3 regions of the Pantoea sp. GW821-FHT03E06 genome follow, and region 1 is predicted to be linked to each of the others. Evidence: predicted binding sites of a transcription regulator. Region 1 holds the regulator's gene; each other region holds the start of a gene.
What was found. The regulator PurR, encoded in region 1, represses purine synthesis genes. The targets are predictions, from matches to a motif close to CANGCAAACGTTTGCNTG.
Positions count from the first base shown of each region.

Region 2: the regulator PurR is predicted to act here: its motif matches at 1,831-1,848, upstream of purM (phosphoribosylformylglycinamidine cyclo-ligase).
Region 3: the regulator PurR is predicted to act here: its motif matches at 1,896-1,913, upstream of gcvT (glycine cleavage system aminomethyltransferase GcvT).

Region 1 covers NZ_JBWKUG010000001.1:1,792,543-1,796,755, forward strand. Annotated here, with positions in the region: gene punC (purine nucleoside transporter PunC) at 1-73, opposite strand, end outside; gene punR (DNA-binding transcriptional activator PunR) at 184-1,095, shown strand; gene purR (HTH-type transcriptional repressor PurR) at 1,092-2,117, opposite strand; gene cydH (cytochrome bd-I oxidase subunit CydH) at 2,392-2,481, shown strand; gene AC07WB_RS08365 (C40 family peptidase) at 2,542-3,333, opposite strand; gene AC07WB_RS08370 (Grx4 family monothiol glutaredoxin) at 3,698-4,033, shown strand; gene rnt (ribonuclease T) at 4,069-4,213, opposite strand, start outside.
Region 2 covers NZ_JBWKUG010000001.1:3,019,727-3,023,939, forward strand. Annotated here, with positions in the region: gene uraA (uracil permease) at 1-920, opposite strand, end outside; gene upp (uracil phosphoribosyltransferase) at 1,044-1,670, opposite strand; gene purM (phosphoribosylformylglycinamidine cyclo-ligase) at 1,911-2,951, shown strand; gene purN (phosphoribosylglycinamide formyltransferase) at 2,948-3,586, shown strand; gene pstB (phosphate ABC transporter ATP-binding protein PstB) at 3,649-4,213, opposite strand, start outside.
Region 3 covers NZ_JBWKUG010000001.1:3,343,436-3,347,648, forward strand. Annotated here, with positions in the region: gene gcvP (aminomethyl-transferring glycine dehydrogenase) at 1-233, opposite strand, end outside; gene gcvH (glycine cleavage system protein GcvH) at 334-720, opposite strand; gene gcvT (glycine cleavage system aminomethyltransferase GcvT) at 744-1,841, opposite strand; gene ubiI (FAD-dependent 2-octaprenylphenol hydroxylase) at 2,264-3,466, opposite strand; gene ubiH (2-octaprenyl-6-methoxyphenyl hydroxylase) at 3,487-4,213, opposite strand, start outside.

The sequences.
Region 1 (4,213 bases):
ACATATCCGTGGCAAGAAAGCCGAGCATGCTGAGCACGGCAAGGTAGGGCATAAATGCTTTAGACGACAACATGTTATTTCTCTTATGGGCAGGTTGAACGCGGGGGAGTGTAAAAGGATGCAACACGCTTTGTGAAACGCTAATATTTGCACAGTGCTGTTAAATTTTTTGAAGGTGAATTCATGTGGTCAGAATACGCGCTTGAAGTGGTAGATGCCGTAGCGCGAACCGGCAGCTTCAGCGCCGCGGCGCAGGAGTTGCACCGTGTGCCTTCTGCCATCAGCTATACCGTACGCCAACTGGAAACCTGGCTGGCGGTACCGCTCTTTGAGCGCCAGCATCGGGAAGTGGTAATGACACCGGCAGGTGAGCATTTTGTGCGTGAAGGACGATCTGTTATCAAAAAAATGCTCGCCACCCGCAGGCAGTGTCAGCAGCTGGCCAATGGCTGGCGCGGTGAGTTGAGCATCGCCATTGACTGTATTGTAAAACCGCAGCGTACGCGGCAATTAGTGAAGGACTTCTATCGCCATTTCCCGGACATGGAGTTGATCATCAGTTATGAAGTGTTTAATGGCGTCTGGGACGCGTTAGCCGATGGACGCGTTGATGTCGCGATTGGCGCCACCCAGGCAATTCCGGTTGGGGGACGTTTTGCTTTTCAGGATATGGGGGCGCTTAACTGGCGCTGTGTCGTGAGTCCTCATCATCCTTTAGTCAGTAGCGTTGAACTGGATGATGAAACTCTGCGGGCATGGCCTTCGCTGGTGCTGGAAGATACCTCGCGAGCGTTGCCGCGCCGCATGACATGGACGCTCGATAATCAGCGGCGCCTGGTGGTGCCAGAATGGGAAACCGGGCTCGACTGCTTGCAGGCAGGATTGTGCGTTGGGATGGTGCCGGGCCATTTAGCCCGACCGCTGCTGGATAACCATGCGTTGGTGGAGCTGCAATTGCCGCAGGCCTTTCCAGACAGCCCCTGCTGCGTTAGCTGGTCAGAACAGCGCGCGTCGCCGGCGCTGGATTGGCTATTAGCCTATCTCGGGGATGCCGAAACGCTGAACCACGAATGGCTCAGTGAAGTGACACACTAGCGACGATAGTCGCGGAATGGCCCGTCTGCCACGGAGCGGCGCTCAATCAGCGTGGGTTGAACCTCAATGGTTTGTGGCTCTTCGCGCTTGCTGGTGATGCGATCGAGCAGCATCTCCAAAGCTTTTTCACCTAATTCGGCTTTAGGCTGATGCACGGTGGTCAGGGCGGGCGTGAAATAACGCGCGTTGCGCACGTTATCATAGCCAATCACTGAGATATCCTGCGGCACGCGCAAACCCATTTCATCTGCTGCGCAAATTGCGCCCATCGCCATAATGTCACCACCGCAGAACACGGCGGTGGGGCGCTGTTTCTGATTAAGGATTTGCTGCATCGCCTGATAACCCGATTCCGGTTCAAAGTCGCCCTGAACGATCCATTCCGGGCGCACAGTGATGCCCGCTTCATTCATCGCCTGAAGGAAACCGGCATGACGTCCGCCGCCGGTATTGCGCTCCAATTGGCCAGGAATTGCGCCAATGTCGCGGTGACCACGTTCAATCAGATATCGACCAGCGAGATAGCCACCCTGGAATGCATTATCCTGCACGGTATCGGTAAAATCGCCGCGCGAAGCACCCCAATCCATAACAACCATCGGAATATTGCGATTTTCTTCAAGCATTTGCAGCAAATCATCGGGATATTCTGAACACATCACGAGCAATCCATCGACACGCTTCTGCGCCATCATGGAGAGATAAGCGCGCTGCTTTTGTAAGTCGTTATGCGCGTTACCCAGAATCAACGTATAGCCGCGATCGAAGCAGTGATTTTCTACCGCTTCAATAATTTCGGCAAAATAAGGCGCTTCACTGGAGGTCGCCAGCAGGCCCAACGTTTTGGTGTGATTGACTTTCAGGCTACGCGCCACGGCGCTTGGCGAGTAGTGCAATGCTTTGATCGCTTCCCATACGGCGTTACGCGTCTCTTCTGCTACGAAACGCGTTTTGTTGATGACATGCGAAACCGTGGTGGTCGAAACACCCGCGCGTTTTGCCACATCTTTAATTGTTGCCATGAAAATGGTACTCCTGGGCTTATCGCAACTTACTGATAAGTATATTGTTAAACGTTTGCGTCTGCTAATGCTTTTATCGCCCAAAATAAGGGGCAAAACGGTGTGGTTTAGCAGACAAAATCACTTTATCGCGCTGTAAACACACCCTGCACAAAATGTGTTGCGCAACGAAAGGCGGCGATTCTAGCAAGCCCGGGCGGATAACACGAGATTTTTGCCCATCGCTGTGCGAAAATCGGTTTAACCCTAAGAAATGTGTGACTAAGGAGGAGTAATGAGTACGGATTTGAAGCTGGCGCTAATGACAACCGTTGGTGCTCTGTTAATGATTATTGCCTTTAGCTTTACTGCAATCATGCATTAATAAAAAAAGCCGGAGCAGCTCAATGCAGCGTCCGGCTTTTTTCTGCGCGTTGCGCAACAACTAACGAATGGTTTTCGGCGTCATCATACGACGCGCCCCAACATAGTGTTTCTGCCAGTAATCCTCACCCAACGCGCTAATCTGAATATCTTTGCCGGTACGCGGCGACTGAATGAATTTGCCATTACCAAGATACACGCCAACATGATCGGCAGTGCCACGATTATTGATGCGGAAGAACACCAAATCACCTTTTTCCAGCATTTCACGCTTAATTGGTGCAGCATCGCGCAGGTGATACATCTCATTGGCGGTGCGCGGGAACTTGAACTTCACCAAATCTTTATAGGCGTACCACACCAGGCCGCTGCAGTCGAAGCCGGTATGCGGGGAGGTGCCGCCCCATTGATAAGGTTTGCCGAGCTGGCCCATTAATTTTGTCATCGCAGTTTCACGCGCCTTTTGATAACGCTGGCGATGCGCCTTGCTCATTTTGATGCCGGTGAGCGGCAATGCTTCATCATCAACGTCGACGTCTGCGGCTTTTTTTATCTGTCGTTGATGACCATATTTCTTCGTCGTGGGTTTTAGCAGGGATTTTTTGCGGCTGGTTTTAGTTAGTGCGATTTCTGGCTTTGCCAGTTTTTTAATTTTGAGTTTTTGGACGGCAGGCAGCCGCGATTTTTTCGTAGTGGTTTTCACCGGACGTCGTTTGCGGCGCTCGTCTTCACGTGCGCTCTTTTTCTCTGCTTTTTGCGAGCTGGCATTAACCGGCGCATGCGGAGACGCAGAGGCCACGTTAAAGAACAGTTGGGCAAAAGCCAGTATGAAAAGCGTAATCAGTAAACGCATAATCCGGTTATAGGTTCAGCAGGCTGGAAACAAACAGACTGCGGCAGAGTGAGAGTAATCTGATCAAACGATCAGCGCCGAGGCAATTCTAATCCACTTTTTTTCCAAAAGGTAAGGCCTTTTTCTATTAAACTGTTACCAGATTGATTCTGTCGCAAAAATGAACTAATTCAGCTGGTTAACGCAGCGAAACTATTGCTAATTATTAATTTAGTCATGCCTATTAATGATATGAAAATGTTATTTGTGGCGGCCCAACTTAACAAACATGGCGATTCCCCGACGCTAACGTAAAATCCCGTTTTCAGTACGGGAGCGAAATCGCTACAATAAACAAACACGAAGTGAAGCATTAAGGAAGGCAATAATGAGTACTGTTGAAAAAATTCAGCGTCAGATCGCAGAAAACCCGATCCTGCTGTACATGAAAGGTTCGCCAAAGCTGCCAAGCTGCGGTTTCTCGGCGCAAGCCGTGCAGGCGCTTTCTGCGTGTGGTGAGCGTTTCGCCTACGTGGACATTCTGCAGAACCCGGATATCCGCGCTGAAATGCCTAAGTACGCTAACTGGCCAACCTTCCCGCAATTGTGGGTAGATGGTGAACTGGTTGGCGGCTGCGACATTATCGTTGAGATGTTCCAGCGCGGCGAACTTCAGCCCCTGCTGAAAGAAACCGCAGAGAAGTATAAAGAAGCGGAATAATGAAGAAGGCCGACAACGATGTCGGCCTTTTCTTTTTACTCTTCGGACGATGCGTCTTCCTTCGGCGCGTCATCAAAGGCCAGCGGCCAGCCGCCAAGGCGCTTCCAGCGGTTCACCAGTTCGCAGAACAGCGTTGCGGTTTGCTCGGTGTCATACAGTGCCGAGTGCGCCTGAGTGCTA
Region 2 (4,213 bases), 1.2 Mb from region 1:
CCGATCACCCAAGTGCTGTAAACGCGGGTAATCGCCATTACCCCGATGTTCTCGCCGTAAGTGGTGTTTGGCGTTGAGCCGAAGAAGCCGGAGATCATGGTGGATAAACCGTTGGCAAACATGGAGCGATGCAGCCCAGGATCGCGAATCAGATCTTTCTTCACGATGTTGGCCGTCACCACTAAGTGGCCGACATGCTCGGCAATCACCACCAGCGCGGCAGGCAGAATGGTCAGCATAGCCACCCACTCAAAGCGTGGCGTGTAGAAGGTTGGCAGCGCAAACCAGGGCGCATTCTCTACCGTGCTCCAGTCAACAATGCCCATCGCAGACGAGAGCGCATAACCCACCAGTACGCCGATCAGGATCGGGATGATGGCGAGGAAGCCGCGGAACAGCACCGAACCAAATACGGTGACCGCTAGCGTCACCATCGAGATGATCACGGTTTTGCTGTCTGGCGAGGTACCGTCAGCCGGCAACAAACCAGCCATATTCGCCGCCACACCCGCCAGTTCCAGGCCGATAACCGCCACAATCGCGCCCATCGCCGCCGGCGGGAACATCACATCAAGCCAGCCGGTACCGGCTTTCTTCACGATCAATGCCACCACACAGAACAAGAAACCACAGAGGATAAAGCCACCAAGCGCCACTTCATAACCGAGCGGCAACAGCAGCAGCACCGGCGAAATAAAGGCAAAGCTTGAGCCGAGATAGGCCGGAATTTTGCCTTTACAGATAAACAGATAGAGCAGCGTACCGACGCCATTGAACAGCAACACCGTCGCCGGGTTGATGTGGAACAGAATTGGCACCAGCACGGTTGCGCCAAACATGGCGAACAGATGCTGCAGGCTGAGTGGAATGGTTTGCAGTAGCGGTGGGCGTTCGCTAACGCCAATAGCGCGACGAGTCATTATTATCCCCTATCCTCTGCGTTCTTCACGCTATGGCTGCGTTGCCCTGGCGTGAATAACTCAAGGATGACATTGTTGTGTTTTTAGACAAAAAAAAGCCGACTCTCTGGCCGGCTGGTTGCTTTATTTGGTTCCGAAAATCTTGTCCCCGGCATCGCCGAGTCCCGGGATGATGTATCCCTTTTCGTTCAATCCCTGATCGACAGATGCGGTGTACAGCTCCACATCCGGATGCGCTTTTTCTAAAGCCGCAATGCCTTCCGGCGCGGCCACTAGCACCAGCACTTTAATGCTGGTACAACCGGCTTTCTTCAGCAGGTCGATAGTCGCAATCATGGAACCACCGGTTGCCAGCATCGGATCGACCACCAGCGCCAGGCGCTCTTCAATATTCGATACCAGCTTCTGGAAGTACGGTACTGGCTCCAGCGTCTCTTCATCACGATAGACGCCAACCACGCTGATACGCGCGCTCGGTACGTGCTCGAGCACCCCTTCCATCATGCCCAGGCCCGCACGCAGAATCGGAACGACGGTGATTTTTTTACCTTTGATCTGATCGATTTCGACCGGACCGTTCCAGCCTTCGATAGTTACGCGCTCGGTTTCCAGATCGGCAGTAGCTTCATAGGTCAGCAGGCTGCCCACTTCCGAGGCCAGCTCGCGGAAACGCTTGGTGCTGATATCATGCTCACGCATCAGGCCCAGTTTATGTTTGACCAGCGGGTGTTTGACTTCCACGATCTTCATGATTGTTCTCCCGGAATTGAGTTGAGCTAAAAAAAATCGCCGGATTATACCGCCTTTTCGCCGCCGCGCCACTTGTCATCGGTCAATGGCTTGCCTTAATCAGCTCAAGAGTAAGGATTGGCGAAAATCTGACGCTGTGCAAAGGCAGCGTGAGATGGGACTCGCAAACGTTTGCCTGCGCTGTTAGAATTGCCGCGCTTAATTTTTGCCACCAACCGCAACTCGCGTGGGGATTCCGCAGTGACCGACAAAACCTCTCTCAGCTACAAAGACGCCGGTGTCGATATCGATGCTGGTAACGATCTGGTTGACCGTATTAAAGGCGTAGTGAAAAAAACCCGCCGCCCGGAAGTGATGGGTGGATTGGGCGGATTCGGTGCGCTCTGTGCGCTGCCGCAAAAGTACCGCGAGCCGGTGCTGGTCTCCGGAACTGATGGCGTCGGCACCAAGCTGCGTCTGGCGATGGATCTCAAACGCCACGATAGCATCGGCATCGATCTGGTTGCGATGTGTGTCAACGACCTGATCGTGCAAGGTGCAGAGCCGCTGTTCTTCCTCGATTATTACGCGACCGGCAAGCTGGATGTAGAAACCGCGTCATCGGTCATCACCGGCATCGCCGAAGGCTGCTTGCAGTCGGGCTGTGCGCTGGTGGGCGGCGAAACCGCTGAAATGCCAGGCATGTATCACGGCGAAGATTACGACGTGGCCGGTTTCTGCGTTGGCGTGGTGGAAAAATCAGAAATCATTGACGGTTCGAAAGTGCAGGACGGCGACGTGCTGATTGCGCTGGGTTCCAGCGGCCCGCATTCGAACGGTTACTCGCTGGTGCGCAAAATTCTGGAAGTCAGCCAGACCGATCCAGAAACCAAGCAGCTGGACGGCAAATCACTGGCCGATCACCTGCTGGCACCTACCCGCATTTACGTGAAAAACATCCTTAGCCTGATTGAACAGGTTGATGTGCATGCGATTTCACATCTGACCGGCGGCGGCTTCTGGGAAAATATCCCACGCGTGTTGCCAGACAACACCCAAGCCGTGCTGGAAGAGAGCAGCTGGCAGTGGCCGTCAGTATTTACCTGGATGCAGCAGGCCGGCAACGTCAGCCGTCACGAAATGTACCGCACCTTTAACTGCGGCGTGGGCATGGTGATTGCGCTGAGCCCAGCGGATGCGGATAAAGCGGTACAGCTAATGACCGACGCTGGCGAAAAAGCGTGGAAAATTGGTGTGATTAAAGCCTCTGATGCTGAAGAGCGTGTGGTTATTAACCCATGAAAAAACTGGTTGTGCTGATCTCCGGCAACGGAAGCAATCTTCAGTCCATCCTCGATGCCTGCGCAAGCGGGCGGATTAACGGCAGCGTTGCTGCCGTTTTCAGTAATAAAGCCAGCGCCTATGGTTTGACGCGCGCGCGGGAAGCCCATGTTCCCGGCCACGCGTTAGCCGCCAGCGAGTTTGCCGACCGTGATGCTTTTGATCGCCAGCTGATGCAGGAGATTGATGCTTACGCGCCCGATCTGGTGGTGCTCGCCGGCTATATGCGTATCCTCAGTCCGGCGTTCGTCTCGCACTATCACGATCGTTTGGTGAATATCCATCCGTCGCTATTGCCGAAGTATCCGGGTTTGCATACTCATCGTCAGGCGCTGGAAAACGGCGACGAGGAGCATGGCACCTCAGTGCATTTTGTGACTGACGAGCTGGATGGCGGACCGATCGTTTTGCAGGCGCGCGTGCCGGTGTTTGCGGGCGATAGCGAAGATGACATCAGCGCGCGCGTGCAGCATCAGGAACACGCAATTTATCCACTGGTCATCAGCTGGTTTGTTGATGGGCGTTTGCAGATGCGTGCGGGTAAAGCGTGGTTGGATGGTGAACCATTGCCGCCGCAGGGTTACGCCCACGACTGATTTCTCTGGTGCGCATAAATGCGCACCCTACGATGTAGGGTCGCCATTCATGGCGACCGTCATTAACCAAACCTTCCCGTAATGTAATCTTCGGTGCGTCGCGCTTTTGGCGAGGTAAAGATGCGATCGGTTTCATCAAATTCCACCAGCTGACCGTTATGCATAAACGCGGTGTAATCCGACACCCGCGCCGCCTGCTGCATGTTGTGCGTCACCAGCACCAGCGTGAAATGCTGCTTCAGCGTGGTCATCAGCTCTTCGATCACCAGAGTTGAAATCGGATCGAGCGCCGACGTCGGCTCATCCAGCAGCAACACCTCGGGTTCAATCGCAATGGCGCGCGCAATCACTAAACGCTGCTGCTGACCGGTCGAGAGCGTTAACGCATTCTGCCCCAGCTGATCCTTCACTTCGCCCCACAGCGCCGCGGCACGCAGCGCACGTTCGCAGGCTTCATTCAGCACGCGTCGATCGCGCACGCCCTGCAAGCGCAGGCCGTACACCACGTTTTCGTAGATCGATTTCGGGAACGGATTCGGTCGCTGAAACACCATGCCTACGCGGCGACGCAGGGCGGGAAGATCCTGATTCGCCTGCATCACGGCGTAACGATCGAGTAAAATTTCG
Region 3 (4,213 bases), 1.6 Mb from region 1:
TTCTGACTGGCAATGGCTTTCAGCTCTGCCAGCGCTTGCTGCTCGGTCGCGGCATCGCCCACTGCAGGCGGGCCTGGCAGCTGGATATCGGCAGGCACAATAGAACTGATCAATGATGAGAGCGAACGGGCACCAATCGCTTCCAGCATTAAGGCCTGTTGTTCCGGCGTAGGACCGATGTGGCGCTCAATGAAAGCACCGTTATGTTCGAGCTGGCTGAGAGTCTGGGTCATTTGCAGTAAATCCTGAATCGGGCTGGGTTACAAAAATGGCGTTAAGTCAGGCAGATAAAAAAAGAAGGCGCCGCTGTGCGTCACCTTCTGTCACTACCGGTTACTCGTCAATCGCGGCTTTGTAGGCATCGGCATCCAGCATGGAGTCGAGCTCTGATTCGTCGCTGGCTTTGATGCGGAACAGCCAACCCTCGGCGTACGGCGCGCTATTAACCAGTTCCGGCGAATCGCCTAGCTGATCATTCACCGCGACGATTTCACCACTTAAGGGTGCATAGATGTCAGAAGCGGCTTTCACCGACTCCGCGACCGCGCAGTCATCACCGGCCGCGAAGGAGACGCCGACGTCTGGAAGATCGACAAACACCATATCGCCCAGCAGTTCCTGTGCGTGTTCGGTGATACCTACCGTGAAGGTGCCGTCAGCTTCTTTACGGACCCATTCGTGGCTATCGCGGTATTTCAATTCACTTGGCACATTGCTCATTGGCCATTTCTCCTGAAAAAAAATTACTGGGCGACCGGCTTACCGGCGCGAACAAAAATCGGTTTAGTGACTTTTACTGGCATTTCACGATTGCGGATTTCCACAATCGCCTGCTCACCAATTCCCGCCGGCACACGTGCCAGCGCAATGCTGCAACCCAGCGTTGGCGAGAAGGAACCACTGGTGATAATACCCTGCTGCGGCTGGCCTTGTTCATCGGTGAAGCGCACAGTGAGACCGTTACGCAGCACCCCTTTTTCGGTCATCACTAAACCAACCAACTTTTCGGTGCCCTTTTCGCGCTGCGCTTGCAGGGCATCACGACCAATAAAATCACGATCGGCGGGCTCCCAGCTGATGGTCCAGCCCATGTTAGCAGCCAACGGCGAAACGCCTTCATCCATCTCCTGACCATACAGATTCATGCCCGCTTCCAGGCGCAGCGTGTCACGCGCGCCTAAACCCGCCGGTTTAACACCTGCGGCCAACAGCTGCTGCCAAAAAGCAGCGGCTTCAGTGGCAGGCATGGCAATCTCGTAGCCTGCTTCGCCGGTGTAACCGGTCGTTGCGATGAACAGGTTTTCCGCTTGTACGCCGAAGAACGGCTTCATGCCGGTCACGGCGTCTCGCTGAGCGGCGCTAAACAGCGTTTGCGCTTTCTGCTGCGCATTCGGACCTTGCACCGCAATCAGCGCCAGATCGTCACGCTCAGTCAATTCCACGCCAAACGGCTGCGCATGCTGTTTAATCCACGCTAAATCTTTCTCACGCGTGGCGGAGTTAACCACCAGACGGAAGAAATCTTCGCTCATAAAGTAAACAATCAAATCATCGATGACGCCAGCCGAGGCATTCAACATGCCGGTGTAAAGCGCTTTGCCGGGCTGAGTCAATTTGGCGACATCATTTGCCAATAGATAGCGCAGAAACTCGCGGGTACGTGCACCGCGCAGATCGACGATGGTCATGTGGGAAACATCAAACATGCCGGCATCGTTGCGCACCGCGTGATGCTCATCCATTTGCGAGCCGTAATGCAGCGGCATCATCCAATCGTGGAAGTCCACCATGCGGGCACCGCATGCCTGATGCTGTTCGAATAGAGGCGTTTGCTGAGTCATAACCATCCTGTGAAAACAAGTAAGTGTGACGCGCCTGCGTCGCCTTATCAGGCTGACGCAAACGTTCTCTTTGTGCTGAAGTTATCACCGAATGCGGCAATTAACCATAAGCAAAACGAGGGTGAAACCCTAGCACCTTTCAACACCTCATCGAACACAGAACAGCATAAATCACTGCATTATTGTGATTAGCCTCGCACAAAATACGACTAAATTACTTTCATGCAGCAAACTGAGTGAATCAGGACCACAAACTTAAGGATGAGCATGGCGGCAACACTGATGCAGCATGAGATAAACTAATGCGAATTAAGGGGTAAAATTAGAATAAATCAAACGAGGCGCGATCGCGGTGCAGCGGTGCATCTTTACGGTGCAATAGACAAAAACGGCGCCCAATTGGGCGCCGTCAGCAAGGTGAATTAGCGGATCCAGCTGGGCAAGTCGTTCAGCCCCATTGCCTGTTTAAGCATCATGGGTTTAACGCCCGGTAAAGTATCGGCCAGCTTCAGACCGACATCACGCAGCAGTTTTTTCGCCGGATGCGTGCCGGCAAACAGCTCGCGGAAACCTTGCATCCCCGCCAACATCATCGCGGCACTGTGCTTGCGGCTGCGCTCATAGCGGCGCAAATAGAGATGCTGCCCAATGTCTTTACCTTCCTGATGCAGTCGACGGATCTCACCAATCAATTCTGCGGCATCCATAAAGCCGAGATTCACACCCTGTCCGGCCAGCGGATGAATGGTATGTGCTGCATCACCCACCAATGCCAAGCGGTGCGCGGCGAAGTTACGTGCATAACGTGCCGTCAGTGGGAAGGTTCTGCGCTCACTCTCGACCTGACACAGGCCGAGGCGCATATCAAACGCCACCGACAGCTGTTGGTTAAACAGCGCTTGCGGCATGGATTGCAGGCGCGTAGCTTCCTGCGGCGAGAGCGACCACACAATTGAACACAGGTGCGGATCCTGCATCGGCAGGAACGCCAGAATGCCATCGCCATGAAACACCTGACGCGCGATGGCATCATGCGGCATGTCGGTGCGGATATTGGCCACTAATGCATGATGCTCATAATCCCAGAAGGTGAGCGGGATATCGGCTTTATCACGCAGCCAGGAATTTGCGCCGTCAGCGGCAACCAGCAAACGTGCGCTCATCATGCTGCCATCTTGCAACGTAATGAAGGCTTCGTTATCGCCAAAGGCCACCTGCTGCAACTGCGCGGGCGCAAACAGCGTGATATCGCTGCTGTTGCTGGCACGCTGCCACAAAGCGCTATGAATCACTTCGTTTTCGATAATATGGCCGAGATGCGATAGCCCCTGCTGTTCATCATCAAAGCTGATCGAGCCGAAGCTGTCCTGATCCCACACTTCCATACCGTGATAGGCGCTGGCACGCAGGGCCAGAATGCTTGACCACACGTCAAGCTTTTGCAGCAGACGTTCGCTGGCAGCATTGATGGCAGAAACGCGAATCGACGCGTTAGCCGCCGGATCAAATTGTGGCTCAGGTGCCTTTTCCAGCACGGCAACGCGTAAGCCGCTACCTTGTAATCCGCAGGCGACGGCCAACCCCACCATGCCGCCACCGGCGATTGCCACATCAAAAGTTTGCATTGCTGCCCCTTAGTTCGTGCTTAACGCTTCACCCAGCCGAGCGTGCGCGCGGCAAGTGGGTTTCGCAGCCAAGGCAGATGGTCCATTGCCACCAGCCCAAGATTTCGTCCTGCTACTAACGGCGCATAGCGGTTAGCAAACAGTCGGACTAAACCGTCGGTAACGCCAATTGTGGCGGCACGATCGGGCTGACGCCGCGCGGCAAAGTGCTGCAATACGGCAAAACTGCCGGGATCGTGCTGCTGACGCCACGCCCCTGCTAACGTCTCTGCCAGTGACATCACATCGCGCAGGCCAAGATTGAAACCTTGTCCGGCGATCGGGTGCAGCGTCTGCGCCGCATTGCCCACCAGCGCCAGCCGATGCGTTACCTGACGTTCGGCGGTTTGCAGCGCCAGGGGATAATGTTCGCGTTGCCCAGCGTGGGTGAAACGCCCCAATCGCCAGCCAAACGCACGCTGGAGCGCTTGCAGGAAAGTCGCCTCGTCCCATTGCTTAATGGTTGCTTGCGCAGCAATCGGGTGACACCACACCAGCGACATACGGTTGCCGGACATCGGCAGCAACGCCAGCGGGCCATGTTCGGTAAAACGTTCGAAGGCGCGGCCCTGGTGCGGCAATTGCGTTGCAACATTGGCGATAACGGCCAACTGTTGATAATCATCGCGCTGCCAGGTGATGCCGCAGGAGGCGCCCAAAGGTGAACGCGAGCCATCGGCGGCCACTAATAATGCGCCATCCAGCTGT